Regions from separate parts of the Rhodopseudomonas sp. P1 genome, predicted to be linked through region 1. Evidence: riboswitches for the same ligand, from Rfam matches in the RefSeq annotation. Region 1 holds a riboswitch; each other region holds the start of a gene.
The links. A riboswitch is a leader RNA that binds a small molecule or an ion and turns the genes downstream of it on or off. The one in region 1 is predicted to bind cobalamin.
Positions count from the first base shown of each region.

Region 2: another riboswitch for cobalamin. It lies ahead of cobT (nicotinate-nucleotide--dimethylbenzimidazole phosphoribosyltransferase); the one in region 1 lies ahead of LRC39_RS03670 (DUF1636 domain-containing protein).
Region 3: another riboswitch for cobalamin. It lies ahead of LRC39_RS10735 (ABC transporter substrate-binding protein); the one in region 1 lies ahead of LRC39_RS03670 (DUF1636 domain-containing protein).

Region 1 is NZ_CP088006.1:767,641-778,216, reverse strand. It holds gene cobN (cobaltochelatase subunit CobN) at 1-1,552, opposite strand, end outside; gene cobW (cobalamin biosynthesis protein CobW) at 1,686-2,690, opposite strand; gene cobU (bifunctional adenosylcobinamide kinase/adenosylcobinamide-phosphate guanylyltransferase) at 2,694-3,224, opposite strand; gene LRC39_RS03670 (DUF1636 domain-containing protein) at 3,221-3,652, opposite strand; cobalamin riboswitch at 3,760-3,957, opposite strand; gene cobT (nicotinate-nucleotide--dimethylbenzimidazole phosphoribosyltransferase) at 4,054-5,109, shown strand; gene bluB (5,6-dimethylbenzimidazole synthase) at 5,136-5,807, shown strand; gene LRC39_RS03655 (YbhB/YbcL family Raf kinase inhibitor-like protein) at 6,335-6,823, opposite strand; gene LRC39_RS03650 (hypothetical protein) at 6,994-7,566, opposite strand; gene LRC39_RS03645 (FmdB family zinc ribbon protein) at 7,600-7,815, opposite strand; gene cutA (divalent-cation tolerance protein CutA) at 7,915-8,238, shown strand; gene LRC39_RS03635 (GIY-YIG nuclease family protein) at 8,216-8,641, opposite strand; gene LRC39_RS03630 (hypothetical protein) at 8,751-8,945, opposite strand; gene LRC39_RS03625 (YheT family hydrolase) at 9,192-10,172, shown strand; gene LRC39_RS03620 (DUF1045 domain-containing protein) at 10,169-10,576, opposite strand, start outside.
Region 2 is NZ_CP088006.1:2,321,583-2,332,158, forward strand. It holds gene tcuB (tricarballylate utilization 4Fe-4S protein TcuB) at 1-1,061, opposite strand, end outside; gene tcuA (FAD-dependent tricarballylate dehydrogenase TcuA) at 1,048-2,346, opposite strand; cobalamin riboswitch at 2,493-2,701, shown strand; gene cobT (nicotinate-nucleotide--dimethylbenzimidazole phosphoribosyltransferase) at 2,905-3,969, shown strand; gene LRC39_RS10805 (adenosylcobinamide-GDP ribazoletransferase) at 3,966-4,736, shown strand; gene LRC39_RS10810 (cobyric acid synthase) at 4,823-6,397, shown strand; gene cobF (precorrin-6A synthase (deacetylating)) at 6,428-7,189, shown strand; gene LRC39_RS10820 (type 1 glutamine amidotransferase) at 7,310-8,074, shown strand; gene LRC39_RS10825 (MFS transporter) at 8,079-9,728, opposite strand; gene LRC39_RS10830 (hydrolase) at 10,068-10,576, shown strand, end outside.
Region 3 is NZ_CP088006.1:2,305,772-2,316,347, forward strand. It holds gene LRC39_RS10690 (DUF72 domain-containing protein) at 1-69, opposite strand, end outside; gene LRC39_RS10695 (SDR family NAD(P)-dependent oxidoreductase) at 187-972, shown strand; gene LRC39_RS10700 (patatin-like phospholipase family protein) at 1,147-2,190, opposite strand; gene LRC39_RS10705 (hypothetical protein) at 2,192-2,608, opposite strand; gene LRC39_RS10710 (hypothetical protein) at 2,737-3,096, shown strand; gene LRC39_RS10715 (cysteine hydrolase family protein) at 3,093-3,698, shown strand; gene LRC39_RS10720 (ferritin-like domain-containing protein) at 3,782-4,264, shown strand; gene LRC39_RS10725 (zinc-dependent alcohol dehydrogenase) at 4,434-5,606, opposite strand; gene LRC39_RS10730 (hypothetical protein) at 5,781-6,104, shown strand; cobalamin riboswitch at 6,227-6,427, shown strand; gene LRC39_RS10735 (ABC transporter substrate-binding protein) at 6,554-7,393, shown strand; gene cobA (uroporphyrinogen-III C-methyltransferase) at 7,429-8,178, opposite strand; gene LRC39_RS10745 (cobyrinate a,c-diamide synthase) at 8,178-9,539, opposite strand; gene cobM (precorrin-4 C(11)-methyltransferase) at 9,526-10,305, opposite strand; gene LRC39_RS10755 (cobalamin biosynthesis protein) at 10,302-10,576, opposite strand, start outside.

The DNA.
Region 1 (10,576 bases):
CCACATAGTGATGCGGCGGCGGCAGCTCGGGATCGTGGAAGCTGGACTTCGGATCGATTGCATAGCCACGGGCCGGCTGCACCCCGACCAGGATGTTGCCGAAGCGATGCAGGCCGAGCCGGAAGGCCCCATCGGCCACATGCGGATCCTGCTCCGGCGCGCCCCACCGCGCGATCACCGTATCGCGCACCGCCTGCGGCAGCTCCGCGAGCGCCGCCGCGTAGTCCGCCACCGGCCAGCTCACGCCGCCTTCCCGATCGGATCGGCTCTGCAGTTCGTTGGTCGGGCCGCGCTGCAGCTGCTCCATCAGTGCCGCTGTGTCGGCCGGCAGCTCGCGGGTGAGATAGCCTTCCGTCCGCAGCGTGAACAGCAGGTCGTGCAGCGATTGTGGGGTGTCGAGACCGACGCCGTTGCCGAGCCGGCCGTCGCGATTCGGATAGTTGGCAAGCACGATGGCGACGCGGCGTTGGTCGCGCGGCTGATGCCGCAGCCGCACCCAGGCCTGCGCCAGATCCGCCACCGCGTCGATCCGGTCCTGCAGCGGCTGATACACGGTCGGGGCGAATTCGGCGTCGCCGCCGCGCTGCTTGAAAGCCACAGCTCCGGCGAAGACACGGCCGTCGACCTCCGGCAGCACGACATGCATGGCGAGGTCGCGCGGATTGAGACCACGGCCGGATTGCTCCCAATGCTCGCGCGTCACCCCGGCCTGCGCCACCTGCAGGATCGGGCAATCCGCCGACGCCAGCACACCGGAGTCGTCCGTGGCGGTGGCGGTCGCAAACGCGGTGGCGTTGATGATGACGTCGGGCGGCGTCGCGGCAAGCACGCTGCGCAGGAACGCGATCGAGCGCGCATCCTTCAAGCTGGTCACGAAGATGCAGGTTGGATCGAAATCACGCGCGGCCAGGGCGTCACGCAGCGCCGCGATCGCCGCGGTATCGCCGCTCGCCGCCAGCGCCCGATAGAAGATTACCAGCGCGCGGCGGCACTGCGATGGCGGCGGCTCGGCCGGCCAGAACCCTGCGGCCGGCATCGGCCGCGGCGGCGGCGGGCAGTCGTCGCGCAGGATCATCCAGGCGGCATAGCGCAGCGCCAAGCGGATGTTCTCGGCGCCGCCCTCGCTGCAATAGCGCCACAGCGCGTGAGCATCGTCGAGATCGGCGGTGCTACGCGCAGCCAGCTCCGCATTCCACTCCATCTCGCCCGGAATGCAGACGAACTGCGCGCCGCGCGCCAGCGCATCGCGCCGCAGGCTGTCGACGCCGTGCGGCCAGTAGGCCTCGCCACCGAGCATCCGCAGGATGACGAGCTTTGCTTTCGCCAGCGTGCGCTCGACATAAAGATCGACCGAGGCCGGATGGCCGAGCGCCAGAAAATTGGTGAGCTGGAGCGTCGGATAGTCGTCCGGCATTCCGGCCCGCGCAGCACCGAACGCCGCCAGATCGCTGTCGGCCGCCGACAGCACCACAATATCGGCCGTCGCCTGCCCGAGATCGCGCGCAACGTCGCCGTCGTCGATGCTGACGCTGGTGTCGAGCTTCAGGTGCATCTGGAGCACCGTTGCTGTGCGACCGCCCTCTCTACGTCATTGCGAGCGAAGCGAAGCAATCCAGACTCGGGGCCGCTGCCCCTGGATTGCTTCGTCGCTTCGCTCCTCGCAATGACGGGGAGAGGCATATGAACTACCCCGCCAGCGCGCGCCGCGCGGCGTCGGCGTCAAAGCCTTTGAGGCCGATCACCACCAGATGGTCGGGACGCTCGGCATCGGGGCGGGCGAAGGCGAGATCGATGCGCGAGCCGACCGCCTGCACCACGACCGGGGCCGGCTTGCCGGCGACACGGGCATGGCCCTTGACGCGCAGCACGCCCTCGAGCCCCAGCGCATCGCCGACCCGCGCCTTCATGGCATCCAGCGTCTCCGCCGGCTGCGGGGTGATCACCAGCGAGTCGAAATCGTCGTGATCGTGCTCCTCGCCTTCGGCGTGATGGCCGGCGCGGGATGCAAGATCATTCTCGGCTTCGGCATCGAGCCCAATCAGCACCGACGGCGCCAGCGTGCCATGCGAGCGGACGATGCGGACGTTCGGCCGCACCCGGCTCGCCAGCTTAGCTTCGAGCGCGGCAAGCTGGTCGGGCGCGACCAGATCGCTCTTCGACAGTACCACCAGATCGGCGCAGGCGAGCTGATCTTCGAACACTTCCTCGATCGGATCGTCATGCGTGGCGTCACGCTGCGCCTTCACCGCGTCATCGTCGAGCGGCACCCGGCCTTCACTCAGCGCCAGCGCGTCGACCACCGTGACGACGCCGTCGGCGGTGGCACGGGTCTTCACCGCCGGCCAGGCGAACGCCTTCAGCAGCGGTTGCGGCAGTGCGAGCCCGGAGGTTTCGATCACGATCGCGTCGAGCGGCGTGTCGCGGTTCAACAACTTTTCCATCGTCGGGATGAAGTCGTCAGCGACCGTGCAGCAGATGCAGCCGTTGGTGAGTTCGACGATGTCGCCCGGCGCGCACACCGACGCGCCGCAATCCTCGACCAGCGAGCCGTCGAAACCGGCATCGCCGAATTCATTGACGATCACCGCGATGCGGCGGCCGCTCGACTGATTGAGCAGCGCGCGCAGCAGCGTGGTCTTGCCGGCGCCGAGAAAACCGGTGAGCACCGTGACGGGAACGCGGGCGGTCATGAACTACTCTCCTGTTTGGCGTTTCAGCCACAGCGGCAGGCCGGCGGCGATGAAGGCGACGTTGGGCACGGCGGCGGCGATGGTCTGATTGAGGCGGCCTTGCGCGTCGCGGAAGGCGCGGCCGAGCGGCGTCTCCGGCACCAGGCCGAGGCCGACTTCGTTGGAGACGAGCACGATCGGACCGGCGGCGACGCCGAGATAACGCGCCAGTCGCCTTGCTTCGACCTCGGGATCGCGGCCGGCTTCCATCAGGTTGAACAGCCACAGCGTCAGGCAATCGACCAGCACGGCGCGGCCGCGGCCGGCGTGCTGGGTCAGCGCATCGACCAAGCCGAGCGGCTCCTCGATCGTGGTCCAGCCGTCGCCGCGGCGGGCGCGATGGTGGGCAATGCGATCGGACATCTCGTCGTCGCTGGCGGTGGCGGTCGCGAGATAGATCCTAGCCAAGCCGCTCTCGGCGACCAGCCGTTCGCCGAACACCGATTTGCCGGAGCGCGCGCCGCCCAGCACCAGGGTGGAGATCAGCGCGCTCATGCCGGCGCCCGCCCATCGTCGGGAGACCATTGCGGCGGCGGCAGGCGGACGACGGTGCCCTTGCGCAGGACTTCCGGGCGCTGCCGCCACGGCACCAGACCGTAGTGACTGTCCTGATAGGAGGCCACGAACGCCGCCACAGCGTCAGCGCCGCCGGCGCCATCGAGATCGCCGAACACGAAGGTGTAGCCGCCTTCGCTCGACACCGCGACGGTGGCGGCACGCTTGCATGCGGACAGGCACTGCACGGCGCGCACCTGCACCGCGCCGGCGCCGGCCAGCGCGGCGCGGACGGCTTCCAGCATCGGCGCACCGACGGCGACGCCGTCGATCGTCTTGCAGGTGGTGCAGACGCTGACCATCACCGGCGCGCCAGGCAGCATGCGCGGCGGATCGGCGCTCACATCGGCAGGGGGCTCGGAATCCATCGGGCTCGAATCATCGGGTCAGCTATCGAGCTTTGTCGGAACGCGCGGGAGAGGCCTTTGCCGTCCGCACTGCTTCCGTCCGGTGCACCCCGCCCCGACGACCCTTCAAAGCACAATACGCGATGGCAGGTCTCCTGGCTCGCGAGTCGCCGCCATTCGCCGCCTTCCCAGGAATTCCCAGTGGCCTCGGCGATGGCTCGTCGCTTACAGTTGCGGGGGCAGCTCCGGGATCGAGACGCACCGCGTCTCCCACCGGCTTCCCTTTTCACCTTCCTTGCGGAAGGACCATCGTCGGGCACGCTAGCTGCGACGCTGTTGCGGGTCAACAACGCGAAGGTGGTGTTGACCGGGCTTGCGCGTTTGCCTCAGTTGCGCGCCTTGCCGAACCAAAGGACCATCCGATGCCGACCGAAACCCTCGTCACCTGGCAGCCGCCGTCGATCACCCCGGTCGACCCGTCGCTGAAAGCAACCTTGCGGGCGCGGGTGGACGGCAAGGCCAAGCCGCTCGGCTCGCTCGGGCGGATCGAAGACCTCGCCATCGAACTGGCCTTGATGCGGCATCCGCAGCCGCCGCGCGCCGACAATGCGGTGCTGATGGTGTTCGCCGGGGACCATGGCCTGACCGAAGAAGGCGTGTCGCAATATCCGTCCGCCGTGACGGTAGCGATGGTGATGACCTATTTGGCCGGCAAGGCCACCGCCAACGCATTCGCAGCCGCCAACCATGTCGACGTCCGGGTGATCGACGCCGGCGTCGCCGCCGATCTGCCGAAGCATCCCGATCTGATCGACGCCAAGGTGCGGATGGGAACCGCCAACGCGGCGCGTCAGCCGGCGATGAGCGTCGCGGAGACGTGCCAGGCACTCGATCGCGGCGCCGAACTGGCACGCGCCGAGATCGCCGCGGGCGCGGACGTGATCGCGCTGGGTGAGATGGGGATCGGCAACACGGCTTCGTCGTCGCTGCTGCTGCACCGCCTCGGCCCGGCGCCGCTCGACCAGAGCATCGGGATCGGCGCCGGCCAGGATGCCGACGGCATGGCCAAGAAGAAGGCGGCGATCGAAAAGGCGGCGATGCGCAGCCCCGCCACCGCACCGCTGGAGGTGCTGGCCGAATTCGGCGGACTGGAGATTGCCATGATGGCCGGCGCGGTGCTGGGCGCCGCATCGCAGCGCCGGCCGGTAATCGTCGATGGCTTCATCGCCACGGCCGCGGCGCTGGTCGCGGTGCGGCTGGCGCCGGAAGCCCGCGATTATTGCGTATTCGCCCATCGCTCGGCCGAGCGCGGCCACGACCTCGCGCTGCAGGCAATGGACGCCGCGCCGCTGCTCGATCTGCGGCTGCGGCTCGGCGAAGGCACCGGCGCGATCCTTGCCGTGCCGCTGGTGCGCGCGGCCTCGCGGCTGCTCACCGACGTCGCCGATCTCGCCGACGTGCTGGCGGGCAAGCTGTGAGTACGGTGCTGAACAAGATGGCGGCGATGACCGATCCGGCCGAGATCGCAGCCGCCAACGCCAACCCGCCGGTGTTCGACGAAGCGTTTCGGGAGAAGTTCGCCGAGCTGATCGCGTGGCGGCGCGACGTCCGCCGCTTCAGGACCGATCCGGTTGCGCCGGAGCTGATCGATCAGCTCCTCGACCTCGCCCAGCTCGCCCCGTCGGTCGGCAACAGCCAGCCGTGGCGCTGGATCAGCGTCGACTCGGCCGAGACGCGGGCGCGGATCCGCGCCAACTTCCTGCGCTGCAATGAGGTGGCGGCGAGCGCGTATCAGGGCGACCGTGCGGCGCTGTACGCCAAACTCAAACTCGAAGGCATCGACGTCGCGCCGCGGCAGTTCGCGCTGTTCTGCGACCGCGAGACGGCGCAGGGTCTCGGTGTCGGGCGCCAGACCATGCCCGAAGCGCTCGATTACTCCGTCGTGGCGATGATCGAGACGTTCTGGCTCGCCGCGCGGACGCTCGGCCTCGGAGTCGGCTGGGTATCGATCCTTGATCCAGAGGCGATCACCACCGAGCTCGACGTGCCGGCGACCTGGAAGTTCATCGCCTATCTGTGCGTCGGCTGGCCGGTGGAACACCACGTCGACCCGGAACTGGTGCGCCATCACTGGCAGGACCGCACCACCGCAGGCCGCATTGTGCTGTCGCGCTGAGTTCCATCGGTGCGCGGGCGCACTGAGTGCCCGCGCTGTTTGTTGATCGTTAAGGCAAGATCGCGGCGAGAGCCGCAATTTGCAAGAAATCGTCACATTCGCGCGTCAGGACTCCGTCCGCGTTTCCGATAACGGAGGACCGGACATGCGAACTACCAACCTTTGGACGACCGCTTTGTTTGCCGGCGCGCTGGTCGCGTCGAGCCTATCTGCCGCACCGGCGCTGGCGCGCGGTCAGCAGGATCAGCGCAACGCCGGCGAGGCCGCAGCGACGGCGTCGGGATGCAGCTCCTACGAACGCGCACCCGACGGATCATGGCGCCAGATTCCCTGCCTTTCGAGCGGACCGGCCGCCGCGATCACGCGCAGCTCGTCAAGCCGAAGCTCAGAAGCCAGCAACTGATCACAGCGCCTTCAAGACGACCGGCGCGGTCTCGGTCGTCCTGGCCTTTACGCTTCACTTCCGTCGTTGCTGATAACCGGACCAATCCGGCATCAGCAGCGAACAGGATGGCATCTGCTCGGGCTTAACGCCCGAACAGTCCGGTGATCGTCGTCTTCGCCAGGGTGTGGAAGTTGAGATCGAAGCCGACCAGCGCCGGCATCGCGGTGGCGCCAGCGTTCGGCAGCTTTTCGACGTCGACCGCGAATACCGTGATCTGATAGCGGTGCGGCTTGTCGCCCGGCGGCGGGCACGGGCCGCCGTAACCGGGCACGCCGAAATCCGTCAGGCCCTGGATCGTGCCTTCGGGCATCAACCCCTTCGCGATATCGCCCGCGCCCTTCGGCAGCGACGTCGTCGTGGCCGGAATGTTGAACACCACCCAATGCCACCAGCCGCTGCCGGTCGGCGCATCGGGATCGTACATCGTCACCGCGAAGCTCTTGGTGCCGGCGGGCGCGTCGCTCCAGCTCAGCGCCGGCGAGACGTTGGCGCCGGTGCAGCCGAAGCTGTTGAACAATTGCTCGTGGGCGATCGTTGCGCCTTCGGCGATGTCGGGACTGGTGAGCTTCATGGCCTGCACTCCTGCCGCATGCGGGCGCGCACGCCGGCTGGCGCGCAGCGCACGTCATCGGGTCGCTGATGTCGTGGTCCCCGCCGGGCGGCGAGGCGACGCGATGCTAGCAAGCCGAAACGGGCGACGGAAGCTCATGCGCGGCTCGGGGCCGGCGACAAATTCGCCGATTATTCCGGCTTAGCCGCCGGCGCCTTGCGGGACGGCCTCAACAGCAGCGGAAAACCGGAAAAGAAGGTGTTGGAATTGATCAGCAGCGGAATCCCGAGCCATTCCGACACGGTCCGCGGACCGCTGCGCAACTCCTCGCGCCGAGCCTGAGGTTGGGCCGGCCGCGCCGGTGATGCCGCTGGCGCCGACTTGAATGCCTGCGCCGCAGGATCGGGGACCGGCTGGGCTTCAGTCCTCGCCGGCTGCGCGAGGGCCGGCGCCGTAGAGCCAGCGGTGCTCGTCGCACCTGCCTCTTTGCCGCCGTGCCGTTCGAGAATGCCGCTGGCGACGAGCGCCGACCCGAACGGCGGCTCGACCCGGACCACGGTCCCGCCGCCGCTCGGACCGCGGCGATCGGGCACCTCGACCAGTTCGACCCGGTTGAAGCCGCGCTGCTTGAGTTCGGCAACTGCGGCCTTGGCCTGTGTGGCGCTGTCGAAGGTACGGGTGATCTGCGTCATGTCTGGCATGCCTCGGAGGGTTGCTCGTCGGCGTGCAAACGACCTGAAGCGCAGGATCGTTCCTTCCGGCAAACACGGCGTCCCGAGTGGGGAGCCGCTGGCCGGCTAGGCGCAGACGTCCGGCATGCAACAGCCGCCGCAGCCACCCTTGCCGTCGCACATCGGAGCCTCCGGCCCGCCCTTGGCGGGCTTGGCGATCAGCGACAATTGCTGCTCGAGGCTGGTGCTCTCGCAGGACGGGCACACCGCGGATTCACCGGAGAACAGCAACGTCTCGAACTGGTGACCGCATTTGTTGCAGACGAAGCCGTAAATCGGCATGACGGAGCTTCCGAAGCTGACTGGGAACCAGTTGCGCCTAGCAAACAACCGGCGCGGCCTGCAACGCGTCGGATCAAATCGAAGCCAAGGAGCGACGCGATGGATCAGGGCGAGGCCTGCGTGGTGATGGTGACGGCGCCGAATAAGGAGGAAGCGGAACGCTTGGCAGTCGCAACGCTCGAAGCCCGGCTCGCCGCCTGTGTCCAAATCCAGGCCATCACCAGCCATTATTGGTGGGACGGCAAGATCACCAGCGACGCCGAGCAACTGCTGCTGTTCAAAACCCTGCCGACGAAGTTCGCCGCCTTGCGCGACCTGATCACCTCGCTGCACTCCTACGACACCCCGGAGATCATCCAGCTCTCAGTCACCGCCGGCGCGGAGAAATATCTCGGCTGGATCAGGCGCGAGACCGGGGCGTAGAATCGCCCCGCAACCACACCGGCGCCGCGTCGTCTCCGGCGAGCGCCGTGCGGACTTTACGGGCAGCGACGCGCGACGGCCAACGCAGCAGATGGCTGTGGCAGTGGGCGCAATCCGTGGCGCCGAAGCCTTCGATCGGCACCGGCAGAAATCCCAGCCGCGCGACCAGCTCGCACTCGTCGCCGCCCGCAATCGCCCAGGCGCCCAGCACCTCGCCGGCCGTCGTCAACTGATCGACATGCCAGCGGATCGTTTTGTCCTTGCGGAAATGCCGTCCGAGCCGAGCGGGCAGGCCACCTGGCCCATAGGCCGAGCCGCAATACAGGTAGCGCCCCGGCCGAAGTAACGGCGACGCAGCGGCGCCGAGCCGGATCGCGAGCGGCGCGGCGATTGCGATCGCCACCACATAGGCGCCGGGACCTGACGGGCAGGCAGGATGCGGTGCGGAGGTCATCACGACCGGTGTGCGTCCGCCGTCTCCAGCCGGTCAAGCCCGCAGACGACGTCGCCGGCTAGTGCTTGGTCGGGACCTGGCTGAGCAGCATGCGCTTCAGCTTGGCGCGCGCGTGCATCTCGGTGGCGGACTGCATCACCAGCCCCTTGGGCGCATCGCTGAGAGCTTCGGCCTGCGCCCATTCGGCGGCGGCGAGCCATTCCAACTCGTCGGGCGACAGATTGCGGAAGGGAGCTGGGTCGGCGACCTTCATGGCGATTTCCTCATAGGAGCGATCCCGGCTGCTTCGGCTCCGATCGCTTGTCGTTATGGAGGCCAGCTTAGGGCGATGCCGACCCGACAACAACTGCGACATATCCGGCCGTCGCAAACGTTAGTTGCAAATGCAAAGCTAATGCGATGTTGACGCGCTCGGTTGCAGTGGCCACCGTCCCAGTGGATAGGTGCGTCACACTCGTCCGACCTGTGTGTGTTTGTCCCTCCTTCGATTCTGCTCGACATGACTGATCTACGATCCTATCGCGCACCGTGGTGGTTGCCCGGCGGCCATATGCAAACCATCTGGCCGACGCTGTTCGCGCAGCCACGGGCCTCGCAAGCCATCAAGCTCGTCCGCGAACGCTGGCGGGCGCCAGACGGCGACTTCATCGACATCGACCACCTACCCGGGCCCGACCATACGCCTTGGCTGGTGCTGTTTCACGGCCTCGAAGGATCGTCGGCGAGCCGCTACGCGATCGCATTTGCGCAGGGCGCGCTCGCGCGCGGCTGGCGGCTGTCGATTCCGCACTTTCGCGGCTGCTCGGGCGAACTCAATCTGGCGCCGCGCTCGTATCACTCCGGCGACTTCCAGGAAGTCGGCTGGCTGCTGGCGCGAATTCGCGACCGCGCCGATGCGCCGGTGCTCGCCGCCGGCGTCTCGCTCGGCGGCAACGCGCTGTTGCGCTGGGCGGAGGAAGCCGGAAGTGGTGCCGCAGAGATCGCGCGCGCAGTGGCGGCGGTCTCAGCCCCGCTGGATCTCGTGGCCGCCGGCGCCGCGATCGATAGCGGCGTCAACCGCCTGATCTATACCCGGCATTTCCTGCGCACGATGATTCCGAACGCGCTCGCGAAATGGCAGCAGCATCCGGGGCTGTTCGATCGCGACCGCGTGCAACGGGCAACGACTTTGCGTGAATTCGACGATGCCTTCACGGCGCCGCTGCACGGCTTTGCGGGTGTCGATGACTACTGGACCCGTGCCTCATCCAAGCCGCATCTGCACCAGATCAAGATCCCGGCTTTGGTCGTGAACGCGCGCAACGATCCGTTCGTGCCGGCCGCCTCGCTGCCGACACCGGACGACGTCGGCACGATGGTGACGCTCTGGCAACCCGATGAAGGCGGACATGTCGGCTTCGCCACCGATCCCTGGCCCGGCCGGGTCACCGCCATGCCGGAGGCGGTCAGCGAGTGGCTCGGCTCCGTTCTCGAGCGCTAATAATCGGCGCTGCGCAATTCGAACTGCGCGATACTCTTGAACCGGGCCCCGCGCGCGTCCTGGCGCAGCACAGCGATCCGATCGATTGCAATCCGGTCGATGCCCGCGGCCGCGAATTGTCTCCGCAGCAGCGCCAACAATTCGTCGTGGCGAGCCGGATCGAGCGAACCGGTCAGCGTCATGTGAAACCGGAACTCGTCCATCACATAAGGGTAGCCCCAGCGATCGAGATAGCCGACCTGCTCGGGCGTCAACCGTTCCGGCTTGCGCCGGGCGCGATCCTCCGCCGACAGCGGCGCCCGAAATTCATCGAAATCGCGAACGCAATCGGCCGCGAGCTGCTGCAGCGACTCGGACGGCACTTCCGGCACCAGCGCGATGAACCCACCGATCGGCCTGATTAC
Region 2 (10,576 bases), 1.6 Mb from region 1:
GCCGCCGCCCGGAACGGAGCGTGCAGCGCCTTGCTGAACGGCAGGGCGGCGAACAGGCCGAACACCAGCGCGAGATGGATGGTGAGCAGCAGGCCCATCGCCGGCGTGCTGCGGAAGCCGAGCACCGCAAGCCCACTGGCGCCGACCAGGGCGAGCAGAATCAGAAACGCAACGTTCAGTCTGGTTTCGCCGCGATCACTCGGCGCGGGATCGGCCCACGCTTCCAGTCCCAGCAGCCCGACAGCGCCGATGGTCATCGTCACGCCGCCGCCGAGCCCGAGCATCACCGGCAGGCTGGCGACCGGGTAGGGCGCCGCGACGCCGAGCAGATGATGATAAGCGGACGCCGCGATCGTCGACAGGCCGCTGAGCACGAAGCCGCCGGCGGTCAGATGGTGCAAGATCCGTCGCCGCTGCGAGGTACGCTCATCCTGGTCATGGCAGCCGGGTCCGCCGCCGCCGAGGTGACGCAGCGTGATGATGTCGGAGAGGGCAACCGGCAGCGCGCGCACGATCTCGCTGATCGTCGTCTTTGGCGCGATCGCGCGCCAGTATCGCAGCGTCGCCAGCGTGACCACGATAACTGCCCACGCGAAGGTGGCGCCCGCGAGCCCGGCCATCGCCGGCCACGGCAGCACGCGATAGAACGCGCCTTCGCCCGCGTGGGCCGCCAGCAATGTTGCGGGGGAGTCCGCGCCCAGTACGAGGCCGAAGGTGATCAGCAGCGCGAGCGCGACGGTGGCGGGTAATGCGAGCGATGAGGCGCGAAAGATGCGTCCTAGCGCGGGCGGCCACAAATGGTCTGCATAGGAGCGCTGCCGCAGTTCGGCGAACGTCGCCGGCAGATTGACGGCGAACGGATGCGGTGGTGCGTACTGGCAATCGTGCCAGCAGCCCTGGCAGTTGTGGCACAGGTTCGACAGGTAGCTGACGTCGCTCAGGCTGAAGCTGTGCTTGCCGTCGATCGCTGGAAACACCGGGCAGAGCCCATCGCAATACATGCAGGCGCTGCAGATCCGCAGCACGCGCTCGGCTTCGAGCATCGGATCAGCCGCGGACATGGCGTGCCGCCTCCTCGCCGGCGATCTGGCCGAATACTGCCGATAGGGTGATGCCGAGCCCGGCGAGATAGCCGCGGCGCAGCACATTCGCAGCCATGATCATGCCGGCCGCGAACAGATCGTCGTGGCGGCGACCGTCGGCCTGGACCACCCGCATCGTTGCATCCACCTTGATGCCGTAGTGCACGAACGTCAGCCCCGGCCGCATCGGATAGGCGGCAAATGGTGGCTCCGCGATGCTACGCGCGGCGTTGGCCGGGGCGGCATTGAAGCCCTCAATGCTTGGCAACAGAGCGGTGGGATCGATCTGCAGCGCGGCAGCTAGTTCGCCGAGGTTCGGCGCAGTGACCGGCGCCAGTGCGGATGGCGCGGCACGCGCGAGCCCTTGGGTATCGAGCACCAGATAAGCGAGTTGGCCGGGGCAGGCGGCGATCCTTGGTCCCCATTTGGCGTAGTGAGAGGGTTGCGCGCCGGCCCCTGCGACGTCGATGGGAGCACCGGATCGATCGACGACGAGGCCGAGTGGAATCGACGTGATCCGGGTGACGATGCCGCCGTCGAATTGCGGCCCGCGCGCATCGACCGGAACGACGTGGCACATGGTCGGATCGCCGATCGCGCGGCCCCCCGCCGCGATCAGCAGATCGAGCATTCGGCCGTCCGAATATGGCGTGCCGCGGACCATCCAGCCGTCGGCGGCGCTGCCGAAATTTTCGCGCAGCCACGCCAGATCGGCACCCGGGCCACCAGCGCAGACGACGATGCTGCGCGTGCTGATTGCGGGATCGGACGTAGCGCTTCGCACACTGATCGTCCAGCCATCGTCGTCGTGGCACAGCGATCTGACTTCGCTGTCGTAACTGATGACAATGCCGAGCCGCTCAGCGGCAACGTACAGCGCATTGATCATCGCTTTGCCGCCGCCGAGCGGAAACGCGGTGCGGCGCGAATACGGCATCACTCCAGTGCCCGGTGGCTGCAGATGCACGCCGTGATCGATTAGCCAGCCGGCGATGCTGTCTGCGCGTTCGATCAGCAGCTCCGTCAACGCCCGATCGGTGTCGCCCGTGATGCTGCGCAGCTCGGCGCGCAATTCGGCGGCCGTGTAGGTGTCGGGCACGTAGTCGAGGGGCGTCTCGTGCGTCAGCCGGAAATTGCGGCCGTGGCGCGCGTTGCCGCCGCGTAACGGCCGCGGCGCCGCTTCGAGCAGGCGGACCGAAGCGCCGCTGCGGCGCGCGGCAATCGCCGCGCAAAGACCGGCGATTCCGCCGCCTATCACCGTCACATCCCACAGCAAGATGCGGTCAATCCGGTCGAGATGATGCGCCAGGGCCGCTCGAGAGCGGCCAGGAAAAGCGCGGCTTGGTGGACCTTCGTCTTAGAGGGCGGCTCCGGGTTGTTGTCAATCTTGCGCCCGTGGCGTCGTCGTGCTGTGGTGCCGCCCGCTTCGGTGCCCTTCGTTCGAAGGGTGAAACGGGAATGCGGTGCGGCGAGCAATCGCCAAGTCCGCGGCTGCCCCCGCAACTGTAAGCGGACCGCTTCCGGTCACACCGCCACTGAGCACGGCGCAACAGCCGCTCGGGAAGGCGACCGGGACAATGTCCGCGAGCCAGGAGACCGGCCGAAGTCCGAAAACCATGCCATTCGACGGTGGGTCGAAGAAGGACACAGACATGCTGCACCGGCCACCGACCTGACGCGCGCCTCCGCTTTCCGCGGATAAATCCCGTCGTCGCCCGAACGAACCAGCGCGCACAGCTTTGCTGTCGCCGCCACGATGGGCGTTCGACTGTCTTCACTCCCCGCCGTCGCGGCGGCAGCCTTCTTATTGCCGAGCTTCCGAATGCACGCGCCCTTGCTCGACCCACGTATTCTGTCCGTTCCGCCGATCGATCCCGCCCATGAATCCGAGCTGCGGGCTCGGCTCGACGGCAAGGCGAAGCCGCCGGGTTCGCTCGGCCGGCTCGAAGAACTCGCCGTGCAGCTCGGGCTGATCTGGCATCCGGCGCCGCCGCGGGCGGAGCGCGCGACGGTGTTCATCTTTGCCGGCGATCATGGCCTCGCCGCCGATCGGGTGTCGCCGTATCCAGCGAGCGTGACCCGATCGATGGTCGAGGCATATCTGGCAGACTGCGCCGGCGTGAACGTTCTGGCGAAAGCGGTCGCGACCGAGGTGCGGATCGTCGACGGCGGCATCGATGCCGATATGCCGCCACATCCCAAGCTGATCGGTCGCAAGATCCGCCGCGGCACCCGCAACGCGCGCCACGAACCGGCAATGACTCACCAGGAGGCCGCGCGTGCGATCACCGCGGCGGCCGATCTGGTGCGCGAGGATATCGCGGGCGGGCTCGACATCGTCGCGATCGGCGAGATGGGAATCGGCAACACGACGTCTGCCGCGTTGATCACCCACGCGCTCACGGGCGAGCCGATCTTTGATTGCGTCGGCCGCGGCGCCGGGATGGATGATGCCGGTGTCGCGCACAAGCGCGCCATCGTCGAACAGGCCGCGGCGCGGGCACAGCCGACGGCACCGCTCGACGTGCTTGCCGAGTTCGGCGGCTTCGACATCGCGATGATGGCCGGCGCAGTGCTCGGCGCTGCGACCTCGCGGCGGCCGGTGGTGATCGACGGCTTCATCGCCAGCGCGGCTGCGCTGCTCGCGGTGCGGCTGCAGCCCGCCGCGCGCGATTACTGCGTGTTCTCGCATCGCTCGGCCGAGCGCGGCCATCGCGTGCTGCTCGAAGCGATGCAGGCGACGCCGTATCTCGATCTCGGATTGCGGCTCGGTGAGGGCACCGGTGCGCTGATGACCGTTCCGCTGCTGCGCGCCGCGGCCGGCATCCTCAACGATCTCGCCGCACTGTCGGACGTGCTGGCGGGCCGGTTCGGATCGCGCGCGTGAGCCGGCAGATTCAATCGCTGCTCAACGCCGTGCAGTTCATGACGCTGGTGCCGACGCCGCGCACCGCGCAGTTCGACGACGACTGGCTGCTGAGCGCATCGAAGTACTTTCCGCTGGTCGGCGCCGGGATCGGTCTTGTGTGCGGTGGCGTGCTGCTCGCAGGCTCGCTGATCTGGTCCGGCGTGGTGCCGGCAATGATGGCCGTCGCCGCTGGCGCGGCGCTCACCGGCGCGCTGCACGAAGACGGCATCGCCGATACAGCGGACGGCCTGTTTGGTGGCCGCAGCCGCGAGCAGCGCCTGGCGCTGATCAAGGACAGCCGCCTCGGCCTCTATGGCGCGGTGGCGCTGGTACTCAGTTTTGCGATCCGCGTCGCAGCGCTGGCGAGCCTGCCGCCGTGGCTCGGCGTCGCGACTCTGGTGGCCGGCTATAGTCTTGGGCGGACCGGTATCGTCGCGGCGATGTCGGCGCTGCCTTATGCCGGTGACGCAGCCACCGGCAAGCTGAGCTATCCGACGCGCGCGATCAGCAGCGCGGGCTGGGTCGGTCTGGCTGCGTTCAGCGTGCTCGGCGCGCTGTGGCTGGTCATGCTCAATCCGCCGGCGGCGATCGTGGGGCTTCTGGTCGCGGGCGTGTTCGGTCTGGCGGCGCCGTGGATCGCGCTCCGGCTGATCGGCGGCTATCGCGGCGATGTGCTCGGCGCCACCGAACAGATGATCCAGATCGGCCTGTTGCTCGGCGTCGTGGCGATGGCCGGCCATGGCTGAGTGATGCCGTGGCTGCCGATCACGTTCGACCGCAGGCGCGGGCGGCTGCGCTGCTTCCCCTTAACTCCATGCTATCGAGTGGTTTCATGACCGACGCCCATGTCGAGGAGCTCATCTCCCGGATCCAATTCACGCCGCGCGCGACCACCGGTCCGCGGCGCGCCCGCTCGCTGATGATCCAGGGCACCAGTTCGGACGTCGGAAAGAGCATGGTGGTCGCCGGGCTGTGCCGTGCCTTCGCCCGGCGTGGGCTGGTGGTGCGTCCATTCAAGGCGCAGAACATGAGCAACAACGCCGCGGTCGCGTCCGACTCGGATCTGCCGCTCGGTCCGAACGGCGAACAAGTTCGAGGCGAGATCGGCCGCGCTCAGGCGCTGCAGGCGCGCGCGTGTGGCGTGGCGCCGTCGATTCACATGAACCCGGTGCTGCTGAAACCGCAGTCGGAGATCGGCGCCCAGGTGGTGCTGCGCGGACGCGTGCTCGGCAACTGCCCGGCGCGAATCTATCACCACATGCGGCAGCGGCTGATCCCGGCGGTGGTCGACAGCTTCGAGCGGCTCGCTGCCGAGGCCGATCTGGTACTGGTCGAAGGCGCCGGCAGCGGCGCCGAGGTCTACTTGCGCGCCTCCGACATCACCAACATGCGGTTCGCCGAGGCGGCCGATCTGCCGGTCGTGTTTCTGTCGGACATCGATCGCGGCGGCACCATGGCGGCATTGGTCGGCAGCTACGTGCTGCTGAGCGAGGGCGATCGGGCCCGCGTCGTCGGCTATCTGATCAACAAGTTCCGCGGCGACTTCTCGCTGTTCGAACCCGGCTGCCGGACCATCACGGCGGAGACCGGCTGGCCGTTCCTCGGCGTGCTGCGCTGGTTTCCCGGCGCCGACCGACTGCCGGCAGAGGACTCGCTGGCGCTGGAGCGCGCCGCAGCGGCGAGCCGGGGCAAGCTCAAGATCGCGGTGCCGCGGCTGCAGCGCGTTGCCAACTTCGATGACCTCGATCCGTTGGTGGCCGAGCCCGACATCGACCTGCAGTGGATTCAGCCGGGCTCGCCGATTCCGGCGGATGTCGATGTCGTGGTGCTGCCGGGCTCGAAAGCGACCCGCACCGAGCTCGATCTGATCCGGCGCGAGGGCTGGGATATCGACATTCACGCCCACGTCCGCCGCGGCGGCCGCGTCGTCGGGCTGTGCGCCGGCTTCCAGATGCTCGGCCGCGTGGTGCGCGATCCGCAAGGCATTGAAGGACCTGCGGGCGAGACCGCAGGGCTTGGTTTGCTCGACATTGAGACCGAGATTTCTGGCGACAAGCGCCTGATCGAGATCGATGCGGTCGATCGGGTCAGCGGGTGCCGTGTCGTCGGCTACGAGATGCATATGGGGCGGACCACCGGCCCAGGTTTGGCGCGGCCCTGGCTGAAGCTTGAGGAGGGCGGCACCGAGCGCGCCGAAGGCGCAGTCTCGGCGGACGGCCGCGTCAGCGGCGGCTATCTGCACGGCATCTTCGGCGGCGATGCGTTCCGCTCTGCCTGGCTGGCACAGATCGGTGCCGCGTCCTCCGGGCTCGATTTCGAGCGGCGGGTCGAGGAGACGCTGGACGCGCTCGCCGATCATTGCGAAAGCAATCTCGATCTCGATGCCTTGCTGGCGCTGGCGCGGTGAAGCGGCGTTCGCGGGCGGAATAGGACGACGATGCGGAAGATCTTGTTGATCGGAATCGGGCCGGGCGGTCCGAACTATCTGACCCTTCAGGCTGTCGAGGCGCTGAACCGCGCCACCGTGTTCTTCATTCCCGACAAGGGAGAAGAAAAGGCCGAGCTGCGCCTGGCGCGGGAGCAGATCTGCGAGCGCTTCATCAAGACGCCGGGTTACCGCTTCGTCACCATCGACATCCCCAAGCGTGAGCCGCAGCCGCAGGATTATCGAGCCACGGTGGACGATTGGCACGCCCAGATCGCCGACCGGTTTCAGCACGCGATGACCGAGCAACTGCCGGAGGATGGTTGCGGCGCATTTCTGGTGTGGGGCGATCCGTCGCTTTACGACAGCACGATCCGCATTCTCGACCGGCTGCGCGGGCGCGGGATGGCGATCGACTACGAGATCATTCCCGGCATCACCGCAGTGCAGGCGCTGACGGCGCGTCATGGCATCGCGCTCAACGGCATCGGCGAACCCGTCACGGTGACGACAGGGCGCAAGCTCGCCGCCGCGGGGCGATGGTCGGGCGAGACAACGGTAGTGATGCTCGACGGCGAGGAGACTTTCGCCAAGATCGACGCCGAGGGGGCCGAAATCTTCTGGGGTGCGAACCTCGGCATGGATGACGAAGTCCTGGTAGCCGGCAAGCTCCCGGAGATTGCGCCCGAGATTCAGCGCGTTCGCCGCCAGGTGCGTGCCGCCAAGGGCTGGGTGATGGACATCTATCTGCTCCGTAAAGCAGGGGAATCGTAGATTGGTACCGTCGCGCTTCGACGGGCGCTGCTCATTTATCGCGCTTGCTCGATGCCAGCGTATCGGCCAAAACCGCGCCATCGGTGGCGCGCATCACGCGCCGATCTGAGCGGGGCCGACATGAACAGTATCGCGACCAGCCCGAACAGAAGCGGACTGCGCTTCCTGGTGTTTCAACACGTCGATGTCGAGCATCCCGGCATCTTCCGCGAGTTCTGGCGCGAAGCGGGGATCGTGTGGGATGCAGTCGAACTCGATGCAGGTGAACCGATCCCAGCGCTCGAGCCGTACGACGCTCTGATCGTGATGGGCGGCCCGCAAGACGTTTGGCAGGAAGACGAGCATCCCTGGCTGGTGCCGGAGAAGGCCGCGATCCGGCGTTTCGTGCAGGAGCTTGGCCGGCCGTATCTTGGCATCTGCCTCGGGCATCAGTTGCTTGCGGCTGCACTCGGCGGCGAAGTCCGTCTCGGCCAGACTCCTGAGGTTGGTCCGGGCGAAGTCGAGCTGACGGCGGCCGGCGCAACCGATCCGTTGTTCGCCGGTCTTTCCAGCCCGTTGCAGACCTTCCAATGGCACGGGGCCGAAGTCGCGACGCTGCCCGCCGGGGGAGAAGTGCTGGCGCGCAATGATGCTTGCGCGGTACAGGCGTTCCGGTTTGGCCCTGCGGCTTACGGGCTACAGTATCACGTCGAGATCACCGACCGCACCGTGCCCGAATGGCAGCAGATTCCCGCGTACGCGGCTTCGCTCGAGACGGCGCTCGGGCGCGAGCGCGCCGCGAAGCTCGCCGACGAGACCACCGGGCTCTTGCCCGGTTTTGCGCAGGCGGCGCGCCGGCTCAACGACAACTTCCTGCAGATCGTGGCGCGCGCTGCGGCGCGCTAAGTCATCAAGGCGTTTGCGGCGGATGCCCTGGCTGCCGTTTGATGTGCCCATGCGGCGCGGCGATCAGATGCGTCACTTTTGGTTCGGCATCAAACAAGCGGATCTGCTCCTGCAGCACCCGATCGGCATTGGTGACGCGCTCGTGCTGGCGGAGATGCTCCAGCCATGAAGCGACCTTGAAGGTTTCGACAAAGCGGCCGGGATCGGCCGCATCCTCGAACACGCCCCATTGATAGGCGCCGTCGCGCCGCCGCTGCCGGCTGAGATGCCGCACCGCGCTGAGAAACGCCTCGCGATGGCTCGGCGCAATTCGGTACTCGACCGTGATCAGCACCGGGCCCTGATCCGGTTCGGCGTCGATGCTGACGATCGGCGTCGGCCAGTGCATCGACGGCGACAGATCGACGTCCGCGCCGGCCTTCAGTTTCCATCGCCAGGTCACCACAATGCCGAGCACCGCGCCCGCCGCCGCCGCGAAATGCGCGATCGGCAGGCCGAACGATGAGGCGATCTGGCCCCACAGTGCACTGCCTGCGGTCATTGCGCCGAAGAACACGGTGACGAACATCGCCAGGCCGCGTCCGCGGACCCAATCCGGCAGCACGACCTGCACCGAGACGTTGAGGCTGGCCAGCACGGCGATCCACGAGACGCCGGCGAGCAGGCACGCGGCGACAGCGAGTTCGACCTGCCGGGCAAGGCCGAGCATCACCAGGCACAGCGCGGTGCCGAGCGTGCCGGCGGCGACCAACCGGTCGGGGCCGAGCGCGGCCTTCAGCTTCGGCAGGATGAGCGCGCCGCCGATCGCGCCAGCGCCGACGGCACCGAGCAGGATGCCGTACAGCTCCGGCCCGCCGGCGATCCGCGACCGGGCCACCAGCGGCAGCAGCGCCCAATACGCGCTGGCAAAGAAAAAGAACGCCACCGCGCGCACCAGCGTCGCGCGCAGCTCGGTGTTGTGGCGAGCGTGACGGATGCCGGTGATCAGTGCTTCGATCAGTCGTTCCGGGGGCAGCGTGCCGCTGCGCGGATGAGCGGGGCGCCACCAGATCAGCGCGGCGATCACCGCAAGGTTGCTGACCGCATTGATCCAGAACGGCGCGGCGATGCCGAGGCTGCCGATTGCGATGCCGCCCAGCGCCGGGCCGATCGCCCGGCTGATATTGATCCCGACGCCGTTGCTGGCGACCGCGGAAGCGAGGTCCTGCTTCGGCACCAGATCCGGCACGATCGATTGAAACGCCGGTGCGGCAAAGGCCGCGCCGGCGCCGAGCAGGAACGTGAACAGCAACAGCTGCGGCGGCGTCATCAGGCCAAGCCACACCAGCGCCGCGCTGGCACCGGCAAACAAGGTCAGGACGATCTGCACCACGATCAGAAACTTGCGCTTGTCGACGATATCGGCGAGCGCACCCGCCGGAATGGCAAGCAGGAAGATCGGCAGGTTGGACGCGACTTGCACGAGCGCGACCTGCAGCGGGTCTGCCTCCAGGCTGGTCATCAGCCAGCCGGAGGCGGCATTGAACATCCAGGTGCCGACGTTGGACACCACCGTTGCCGTCCATACCACCGTGAAGGCGATGTGGTGAAAGGCTGCCCAGGATGAAGGGCGTGGCGGAGCCGCTGTCTGCTGGCCGCCTTCAACACTGCTCATCGGTCCTCGCTGGGTTGAAGGCGCTCGTGATCCGTCCGGCGCTGGTTGCCAAAGCGGAAATCTATCGCGGCGGCGCCAAGCGAGATTGCAGGACCTTGCTGCGGTTTGAATGTTTGAGCGCCGCGTCGGGCGCGAGAGGATCGCTCGTCATCAGATCCGAAGCAGCGCGAGCCGCCCTGCCCACATGAGTGCACCTGCGGTGAGATGTCGTCATCGGCGTGAGCAGGGCGCCGCGCGTTCGTGCAAGCGGTGACGGGTTCGTCCAAGCGATCCGGACGCCGGGCAGGGCATGATCGCGTCCAGTTGCTTCAGCTCAGCCCCGAACTTTGGAGAGTTCCGATGTCGAAACTGGATATGCTTACGCCCGAGAACTGCGCGATCGCGCTGATCGATTATCAGCCGGCGATGTATCAGGGGGTGCAGTCGCACGACCGCCTTGTGGTGTTCAACAACATCCAGATCCTCGCCAAGGCGGCCAAGCTGTTCAAGATTCCGACGGTGCTGACCACGGTGGCCAAGGATTCGTTCTCCGGCCCGTTCATGCCGGAAGTCACCGAGCTGTTTCCGAACCTCGACATCATCGACCGCACCTCGATGAACTCGTGGCTCGATCCGAACTTCCGCAAAGCCGTCGCCGCCACCGGCCGCAAGAAGTTCGTGATCGCCGGGCTGTGGACCGAAGCCTGCGTCATGTTCCCGACGCTCGACATGCTGAAGGAAGGCTACGAGATCTACATTCCGGCCGATGCCTGCGGTGATCTGTCGATGGAAGCGCACAACCGCTCGATGGAGCGCGCGATCCAAGCCGGCGCGGTGCCGATCACTTCCTGCCAGTACGCATTCGAACT
Region 3 (10,576 bases), 1.5 Mb from region 1:
GTCGGGGAAGAACGGCCCGCGCCACGACTGATAGTGCCATCCCGATGTGCCGATCAAGATCCGCGCCAAGACGATGTGCTCCAGGTTGCCGTCGCGACAAGCGGCGTCCGCTGTGCTGGTTCCGAGCTGGCGGCGAGGAACGGCCGATGGTGGCGCCGGTTGACCGCGAAACCATCGGAGCATGTCATGACCGAACAACGTCCCTTCGCCGTCGTCACCGGAGCTTCCACCGGCATCGGCTTCGAGCTCGCCAAATGCTGCGCCCAAGCAGGCTTCGATCTGCTGATCGCTGCGGATGAGCCAGAGATCGAAAAGGCTGCCGCCGAGCTGCGCGCTGGCGGCGTCTCGGTCGAGCCGGTACAGGTGGATCTGTCGACCCAGCAGGGCGTCGACCGGCTGGCGGAGGCGACCAAAGGACGGCCGGTCGATGCATTGATCGCCAATGCCGGCCGCGGGCTCGGACACGCCTATCTCGATCAGGACATCGAGCAAGCCCGCAAGGTGATCGACACCAACGTCACCGGCACGGTGCTGCTGGTCCACCGTATCGGCAATGAGATGCGCCGACGGAACGCCGGGCGGATCCTGATCACCGGCTCAATCGCCGGTTTCACGCCGGGCAGCTTTCAGGCGATCTACAACGCCACCAAGTCGTTCCTGAACTCGTTCTCCTTCGCGCTACGTGACGAGCTGAAAGACACCAAGGTGACCGTCACCTGCCTGATGCCCGGTGCCACCGACACCGAGTTCTTCCGCCGTGCCGACATGCTGGATACGGCGGTTGGTACTGCCGACAAGGACAATGCCGGCGAGGTCGCCCGGATCGGGTTCGACGCGATGATGAGTGGTGAGGGCGATGTCGTCAGCGGATGGAAGAACAAGCTGCAGACCGCGGCGGCCAACGTGATCCCGTCCGGCGTGCTGGCGAGCCAGCATCGCAAGATGGCGGAGCCCGGCAGCGCCAAGCGCTGAGGCGTACGTGACGCAGCGATTGAAACGGGCATCCCGCGGATGTCCGGGCGGCTGTGGCGGCGATCAACAAGGTGCGGGCGGAGATAACCGCCTGACCGTGACGGCGCACGCTTCCGGCATGAGCAGCAAGGCGAGATTGAGCTGTTGCTCGGGGTGGCGGAATAGCAGACAACTTCAACGGAATTGCGCGGCCCGCTGCAGTGCCGCTGCCTGAGGAGGTGCGGTGAAACGCCGGATCACGCGGAGTCCGTCGATCGCTGGGGCGCTGGGCGCAAGGGCCGCCATCATGTCGTCGAACCCGGTCTGCCACCGCTGCGCCAAAGCGCGCCGGGAGAAGTTGAAGCTCTTCTCCGGACCCGGTTCGTTCGGGCCGGCGCGATAGCTCAACAGGGTAATCTCGTCCTGGAACGCCGCTGCTCCCGCGGCGCTGCGCTCGAGCGCCCTGATCCGGATCTTGTCCTTCAAACGCAGGTAGGTCTGGTTGCCGAACAGCAGGTCGTTCTTACGTTCGAGTGCCGCTTCCAGCGAGGCAGGCGGCTGGTCGTCGCGTGCATACAGATCCAGCACAAATAGCCGCAGAGGCGCCTCGGACTCGGTCAGGATCGGATCGAACGGTGCATTCAGCGACAGCCCGCCGTCGACCAGCGTCCGAGCGCCGATCGTCACCGGCGCGAACTCCGGCAGAAAGCCGCAACTGGCCAGCAGGTGGTCAAGCGCGATCGGCTCGCGGTGGGAGTCGAAAATCACCGGGTCTCCGCTGCAGACGTCGGTGGCGGCGATCGAGAGCCGCAGCTCGCCTCCATTGATGCGCTCAAAATCGATTAGCCGCGCGAGCCGGCGCCGCATCGGTCCGAGATCGTAAAGACTGCGGAAGCCAAATAGTGCCGGCAACCTCGGATGGAAGTGGTTCGGGTCGCCGATCAGATGTGCCGTGACAGCGCTGATCCAGCCTTCCAGATGCGGGAGTGGCGACCAAGTAGGTTCAGCGCGGGCCAGGCCCCAGAACTCGCGCAAGGCAGCGACGCGACGAGACGGCGGATTGCCCGCGATCAGCGCGGCGGTGATTGCGCCGGCTGAGGAGCCTGCGAGCCAGTGCAACGGCTGAGCTCGCTGTGCGAAAGCCTCGAATGCGCCGCCGTGATAGGCCGCGAGGCTGAGGCCGCCGGCGAACACCAGAGCGGTGACGGTGCCGTTGTTGTGGTCGGGGCGCGCGTCCAAGCTAAGCGGCCTCCGAGGCGTGGCCGTTGCGGCGCCGGGCATCGTCGGTCAGCGCCTGCGCGCAGGCCCAGTCCAGCATGGTGATGCCCCCAACCGCCGCGAGGGCAAGCGCAACGTTGCCGCGTTTGGCATTGTCGCGGCGGAGCTGCAGCGCCAGCGTGCCGACATCGAGCGCGTCGCCGCCGACCCGGCTCCAAACCGATGCGGGCGACTCGGTGGTGAGGATGGCGACGCCCGAGGCGATCTCTCGTGCGCCATAGAGCTGCAGCAGATGCTCGTTGCCTTCCATGCCGAGCGCGCGGGCGAGACGATGCGGCGCCAGCACCTCTGCGGTGCCGAGGCCGAGCGACACCCATCCGAGGAACCGGGCGAGCCGGCGGGATTCGCTTGGCGTCATTTGCAAGGAGGCAGAAGTCATCGGTGTGGTCTCCATCGGGCTCACCCGCCAACGATGCCGATGGTGCAGCGTTCCAACTCAGCCTAAGCGCCGGATTGGAACGTGGTCGGAGGCCGACGGTTCTTTGCGTATCCACGATGGAGAGCGACTTGCGTGTGATCCCGACCCGCCTTCACGGCGCGATCGATTATCTGGTGTCGGTGCTGGTGCTGGCGTTGCCGTTCATGGCCGGTGAGCAGGGCGGCCTGCGCTGGGTGTTCGCGGCGGTGGGCTGCGCGGGAATCCTCTACAGCCTGATCACCGATTACGAGTGGGGCGTCGTGCGGCTACTGCCGATGCCGTGGCATCTGGCGCTCGACGTGGTGTTTGGCGTTGCAATGCTCGCCCTTGGCATCCTCCTCTGGCTATCCCTCGTCGGGGTGATCAGCGCCGTGATCGGCATCGCCGCGCTGATCCTGGCGGCCATCACCGAGCTGCGTCCGCGCACAGCGCGCCCGATTGCGTCATGATCAAGCCGCCACCGGCCGAGCCGATCGAGGCTGCTGTCCACCTTTGCGTCGATATGCAGCGGATTTTCGCCCGTGGCGGTGTGTGGGAGACGCCGTGGATGGAGCGCGTCCTGCCGGTGGTCGCGGATGTCTCGGACCATTATGCGAGATCAACGATCTTCACCCGGTTCATCACGCCCGAGCATCCGGAGCAGCGGCCGGGGCGGTGGCAGCGTTACTACCAGCGCTGGGAGGCTGCGTTGCGGCCCAATCTGGAGCCGGAACAGCTCTATCTGGTACCGGAGTTGCAACGCTTGGTGCCGCCTGCGCAGGTGATCGACAAGCCGGTGTACTCCGCCTTCAAGCATTCGCCTCTGGCATCGCTTCTGGTCGAACGTGGCATCGGCACCGTTGTGATCACGGGGGCCGAAACCGACGTCTGCGTACTCGCGACGGTGCTTGATGCCGTCGATCTCGGCTTTCGCGTCGTGCTTGTCGAGGATGCGCTGTGTAGCTCGTCCGACCCTGGTCATGACGCACTGATGACGATGTACCGCACCCGATACGGTCAGCAGATCGATCTCGTCAGTCGGGAGATGCTGTTCGATCTCTGGAAGCTATGACGCAGACGAAGGCCGGGTTCCGATAGGAACGGTGTACATCCGGCCACGTTGAACGCGCGATCATTTCAACTGGAGACTGAAGAATGGCTCAGGACGCACGTGAGATCTTTGTTACCGGGCTGCGCAACGCTCACGCCATGGAGACCCAGGCGCGGGAGATGATGGAGCGGCAGTCCGAACGGCTCGACGACTATCCGGAAGTCAAGGCCCGGGTGCAGCAGCATTTGCGGGAAACCGAAGGTCAGCTCAAGCGGCTCGACGAGTGCTTGTCCGCCTGCGGCGAAAGCGCCTCGATGCTGAAGGACACCACGCAGTCGTTCATGGGCAATATGGCCGCGCTGGCTCACACCGTGATGCCCGATGAGATCCTGAAGAACACCTTCGCCAACAACGCTTTCGAGCACTTCGAAATCGCCGCCTACAAGTCGCTATTGGCGCTCGCCGACATCGCCGGCTTCGGTTCGGCTAAGCCGCTGCTGCAGGCGTCGCTGAAGGAAGAAGAAGCTATGGCGGCGTGGATCGACCAGAACATCGACAGTGTCACACGATCCTACGTTCAGGCCTAGGCGGCCTGAGTTTGTAATCCTGATGGATCGGAAGATTGTGGCCGGGCTCAGCCCGGCCATTTGCGTTGATGCCTTGAACCGCCGGACTCGGTCCCTCCTAGAACGACGATGGCCGGGCGATCCCGGCCATGATGAAGTCGTTGCATGTCGCTCTATGAGCTGAGCGCGCTCAGCTTGGTTTCATCACCACCTTGATGCAGCCGTCCTTCTTGTCGCGGAAGGTCTTGTAGAGTTCCGGGCCGTCTTCCAGCGTGGCGCGGTGGGTGATCACGAACGAAGGATCAATCTCGCCTTTTTGGATTCGGCCGAGCAGTTGCGGCAGATAATGCTGCACCGGAGTCTGCGCCATCCGCATCGTCAGGCCGCGGTTGATCGCCGAGCCCATCGGGATCTTGTCGAGTAGCCCACCATAGACGCCGACGATCGACACTGTGCCGAAGTTTCGGCAGCAATGGATCGCTTGACGCAACACGTGCGGCCGGTCGGTGCCCATGAAGGTGGCCATCTTCACGCGGTCGACCATCGAGTCGAAGCTCGCCATTGCGGCGGCTTCGGTGCCGACAGCGTCGATGCACGCATCGGCACCGCGGCCGTTGGTGAGATCCTGGATCTTGTCGTAGACGTCGTCGTCCATGAAATTGATCACGATCGCGCCGGATTGCCGCGCCATCTCCATGCGCTCCGGTACCGTGTCGATCGCGATCACGCGTTCGGCGCCGAGCAGGAAGGCGCTCTTGATTGCCATCTGGCCGACCGGGCCGCAGCCCCACACCGCGACGGTTTCGCCGCCTTTGAGATCGCAGAAGTCCGCTGCCATGAAACCGGTCGGGAAGATATCGGACAGGAACAGGACCTGCTCGTCGGTCAGTCCATCGGGCACTTTGATCGGACCGACGTCGGCATACGGCACCCGCAGATACTCGGCCTGACCACCGGCATAGCCGCCGAGCATATGCGAGTAGCCGAACAGGCCAGCGGGCGAATGGCCCCACATCTTCTCAGCCGCCTTGGCGTTGGGATTCGATCGCTCGCAGCCTGAATAGAAGCCGCGCTGGCAGAAGAAGCATTCGCCGCAGGAGATGGTGAATGGGACCACCACCCGATCGCCGACCTTGAGCTTGGTATTCTCGGAACCGACCTCGACGACTTCACCCATGGTCTCGTGGCCGAGCACGTCACCGCTTTGCATCGACGGCATGATTCCGTCCATCAGGTGCAGGTCCGAACCGCAGATCGCGCAGGCCGTCACTTTGATGATCGCATCGCGGCCGTGTTCGATTTTCGGATCCGGCACGCTCTCGCAGCGGATGTCGTTCTTGCCGTGCCAGGTCAGAGCTTTCATCTGCAGGTCCTCGTCGTTTGATGGCGAGGGGAAAAGCCGAACAGGGTCGGTTGTTCCTGTTGCTCGGCTGGAACGCCGCGACCTGAAGACGTGACTGGTTAGTTAGGAACGGCGTCTCCGAAGCTCCGTTGGCCTCTGCGCAACTCAGCAATCAGAACAATGACAGGAGCGACGATGATGGTGCGGAAGACGACGACAGTGATGGCCGTGCTCGCAGTGCTGGCGCTTGGCGCAAGCCAAGTGATGGCGCAAGGCGGTGGTGGCGGCGGTGGGGCCGGCGGCGGCGCGGGTGGTGGTGCCGGGGCCGGCGGTGCCGGCGCAGGAGCCGGTGGAGCAGGCGCGGGTGCCGGTGGCGCGGCTGGCGGCGGCGCGGGCGGTGGCGGCCCGTCGAACTCCGATCGTGGTGGTCAGGGCTCGGGCAGCGCCCACGGCGCGACCAATTCGACGACGCCGAGCTCGGACGGCCAGTCGGGCGCAACCACGCCGATGCGAAAGTAAGCGAACCGGCGGCGAGAAGCCGTGAAGTTCAAGCCGGGTGGTGCCTGACTGCACCTCCCGGCTTTTTGCTTGCCAGCAAGACTGCGGAAGATGGTCGTCTTGCCGGGGGCTGGGCGACGTGCTTAACCCAGACGTGTACCGGTGCCTCTCGCTGAGAGAGGTGAAACGGGAATGCGGTGCGGGGCGATGCCCCAATGCCGCAGCTGCCCTCGCAACTGTGGGCGGATCGGAGCGTCCTTGAATGCCACTGGCCGAACCGGCCGGGAAGGCGGACGCGACGGATATCCGCGAGCCAGGAGACCGGCCGGTGCATGGTGTGCAACTCGTTCGGCGATGGGCCGGCGGAGGATGTCGTCTTGAACAGAACAATTGCGCCGCATTGCGGCGTCCGGCCGCCCGTCGCGTTGCGTGACCGGCGTGCGCCTCGCTGGCGTTCCCGCTTGTTGCTGATGGTCGCCGCGGTTGGTTTGCTGGCCTCGCCGGCGTTCGCCGCCTCCAAGCGGATCGCCTCGATCAACATGTGCACCGATCAGTTGCTGATCGCCCTGGCTGATGCCGACCAGATCGCTGGCCTCGGACCGTATGCGCGTGATCCGAGGCTGTCGTGGCTCGCCAAGGAGGCTGAGCGATTTCCGAGGCTGTCCGGTGAAGCTGAGGATCTGTTGATGCTCGCACCCGACGTGGTGCTGGCCGGCCGCTACGGCAAGCGTGCCACGCGCGAGCTGCTGCGCGCGCAGAACATTCCGGTCGAAGAGTTCGACGTGCCGCGGACGATCGACGAGGTGAAACTGCAGATCCGGCGGGTTGGCGCGCTGGTCGGCCATCCTGAACGCTCGGACGCGATGATCGCGTCGGTCGATCAGGCCGCGGAGCGGGCACGGCGCACCGCCTCGCGGTGGCAGGGCCGGGTGCTGGCGCTATCGCGGCGCGGCTGGGTGACCGGCGGCGATAGTCTGCTCAGCTCGCTGCTGCAGACCGCTGGCCTGTCGAATGCGGCGTCCGACCTTGGTTTCGCCTATGGCGGCTTCGCCTCGCTTGAAGCGATCGTCGCATCGCGGCCGGACCTTTTACTCGTATCCGAAGAGCAGCCGGTGGCTGAAGATCAGGGCAAGGCTCTGCTGCTGCATCCCGCGATCCAGCAGGCCTATCCGGCGAGCCGACGGATCGTTGTTCCCGATCAGCTCACGGTCTGCGGCGGCGCGATGCTGCCGGTTGCGCTCGATCGACTATCCGACGCGATCGTGCAGATCAGCCAGAGACGAGGCGTTGCGGCTGCCGCGCCGCGGTAGAGAACGCGTCGTCGTCGCCGGTCGCGTGCTGGCGATCAGCTCTCCTCCAGCGCTGCGCCGTACAAAATCATGCAGGGGCCGGACGGCCGATCGGCGGTGAGGCGGGCGGCGATCTCGCTGACGCTGCCCCGCTGCACGTTGGTCGCATCGGAGCCGAGGCTTTCGACCATCACGGCCGGCGTCGTAGCGCTCAGGCCGCGGGCGATCAGTTGGGCCGCGAGGGCCGGGAAGGTGGCCTTGCCCATATAGACGCAGGTCGTTGCGGTCGCATCCGCCAGCGCTGCGAGGTCGAGATCGCGCGGCAGGCGCCCGTCGACATCATGGCCGGTGACGAACTGGACCCGGCGCGCGACGCCGCGCTTGGTCAGCGATGCACCGATCGCAGCTGCTGCGGCGGTCGCCGTGGTGATGCCGGGTACGATCTCGACCGCGATGCCGGCCTCGCGCGCGGCGCGCAGCTCTTCGTCGGCGCGGGCAAACAGCGTCGGATCGCCGGCCTTCAGCCGCACCACGTGCTTGCCGCGGAGCGCGTAGTTGATTGCGAGGCGGCTGACTTCGTCCTGGCGCGGCGAGGGATGGCCGGCGCGCTTGCCGACCGCGACCATCTCGGCATTGGGATCGAGATAGGCCATGAAGTCTTCGCCGGCGAGGTCGTCATACAGCACGACGTCGGCGGCCTGCAGCCGCTTGATCGCCCGCAGCGTCAGCAGGTCGGCATCGCCCGGGCCGGCGCCGACCAGCGTGATGCGGCCGTTGGCGGCGGCGCTTTCGATTGACTTGGACATCAGGCGATCGCCTCCTCGGCGACATCGATCAGATGGAAGAAGGTGCCAGTGACGTGTCCGCGGCGGCTGCCGGTCTCATCGGTGAGCTGTCCGGCGGGATCGCGGATCTCGGCGAGCGGCTCGTCCGCCACGGTGACGACGCGCGCGTAGTGATATTCGTGGCCGCGCAGCACGCTGCCTGCGGCGTGGCCGGCGGCTGCGGCCTGCAAGGTCGCGAGCCGGTAGCCGAGATGCAGCTTGCGATTGGCGAAGTCGGTTTCGAGGCCGAGCAGTCCGGCCATCGCGTGGCGCGTGCCGTCGGCATCGATCAGGCCTGTACCGAGCGTCATGTAGCCGCCGCACTCGCCATGGACCGGGCGAGTCTCCGCGAACGCGCGGAGCGCTGTCTTGAATCGCGTCGCTGCCGCGAGGCGTCCTGCGTGTAGCTCGGGATAGCCGCCCGGCAGCCACCCGGCGTCGCAGGACGGATCTGGGCCTTCGTCGCTCAACGGCGAGAACGGCACGATCTCGGCGCCGGCCGCGCGCCAGCCTGCGGTGAGGTGCGGGTAGATGAAGGAGAACGCGTCGTCGTGCGCCAGCGCGATGCGCTGACCCGGCGGCGTCAGCGGCCGGATCGTCGATGCGATCGGACGCGCCGGCTGCGCAGCGCGGATCAGCGCGTCGAGGTCGATACCGCGCATGGCGCTGTCGGCGAGTTGCTGCAAGCGGGTGTCAAGCTTCGCGGTCTCGCGCGCCTGCACCAGGCCGAGATGACGGTTCTTCAGCGTGAGATCGCGTTGCCGCTCGAAACTCCCGAGTACTGGAATGTCGTGCGCGTCGAAGCCATCGCGGACAAGTGCTTCATGACGCGGGCTGGCGACGTTGTTGAGGATAACGCCGGCGATGCGCACATCGCTGCGATAGCGGGCAAACCCGAGCGCCAGCGCGGCGGCCGACTGCGCCTGACCGGCGACGTCGATCACCAGCACCACCGGCCAGCCGGTGAACGCAGCGATATCGGCGGTTGCGCCGTTGCCCCACGCGCCGACCGCGCTGCCGCCGTCGAACAGCCCCATCACGCCTTCGGCGAGGCAGAGATCGGCGCCCGCCGCAGCATCAAGGAGGGACGTGATGCGGTCTCGTCCGAACGACCACGAGTCCAGATTGTAGCAGGGCCGACCGGCGGCGATCTCGTGGAACGCCGGATCGATGTAATCGGGCCCGCATTTATAGGGCTGCACGGTGAGGCCGCGGCGGCGCAGTGCTGCATGCAGCGCCAGCGTCACCGTGGTCTTGCCGCTATTGGTCGACGGCGCCGCGATGATCAGCCCTGGCGGACGGCCGTTCGTCGCGGTTGTTACGACGTCATCAGTCGCGGTCACGGCCGTCCTCCGCCGAGCGGCGATAGCGGCGATCGTAGTCGGGGGCGTACAGCGAGCTCTCGCGGAAATCGGTGGCTGCGAGCGATGGCCCGATCAGGATCAATGCGGTGCGGTCGATGCCTTCGGCGGCGACCTGCGCGGCGATCGAACTGAGCGTGCCGCGGATCACCTGCTGCTCCGGCCAGCTCGCGCGCACCACGACCGCGACCGGGCCGTCGTCGCCATAATGCGGGCGCAGCCGCTCGACGACGTCAGGAAGGACGTGGATCGACAGATGGATCGCCAGCGTCGCGCCGGTGGCGGCGAAGGCTTCCAGAGTCTCGCGCGGCGGCATTGCCGAGGCGCGGCCGGAGGTACGCGTCAGCACCACGGTCTGGGCGACTTCCGGCAAGGTGAGTTCGCGGCCGAGCACGGCGGCGGCCGCCGCGAACGACGGCACCCCGGGCGTGACGGTGTAGGGGATGCCGTGCTGCTCCAGGCGGCGGATTTGTTCGCCCATCGCGCTCCACACCGACAGGTCGCCGGAATGCAGCCGGGCGACGTCGTGGCCAGCTTCGGCAGCGGCGACGAACTCCGCGGTGATGGCGTCGAGGTCGAGCGGGGCGGTGTCGACGACGCGCGCGTCCTTCGGGCACAGCGCGACGATCTCGCGCGGGACTAATGAGCCGGCATAGAGACACACCGGGCAGCGCATCACCAGGTCGCGGCCGCGCACGGTGATCAGGTCGGGCGCACCCGGGCCGGCGCCGATGAAGTGGACGGTCATGGCAGCGGCTCCTCGATCGCCACCGCGGCCGTCGCGAGGCGATCGTGTGAGATCAAACGGGACACGATCAGCCGCGCGGTCGGTCCGGCGGCAGCCAGCGCCGCGGCCTCGCAAACGCTGCCGACGCCGCGGTGATGCGCGACCACGGCAGACGACGTCGTGATACGTTCTGCAGCTTGTTCGAGCGCCGCCGTCTCGATCGGCAAGATGGGGAGAGCGGTGGTGGTTGCGGCCTTGCGCAGGCTGCTGTGATCGGCTTTGTCCGCGGCGG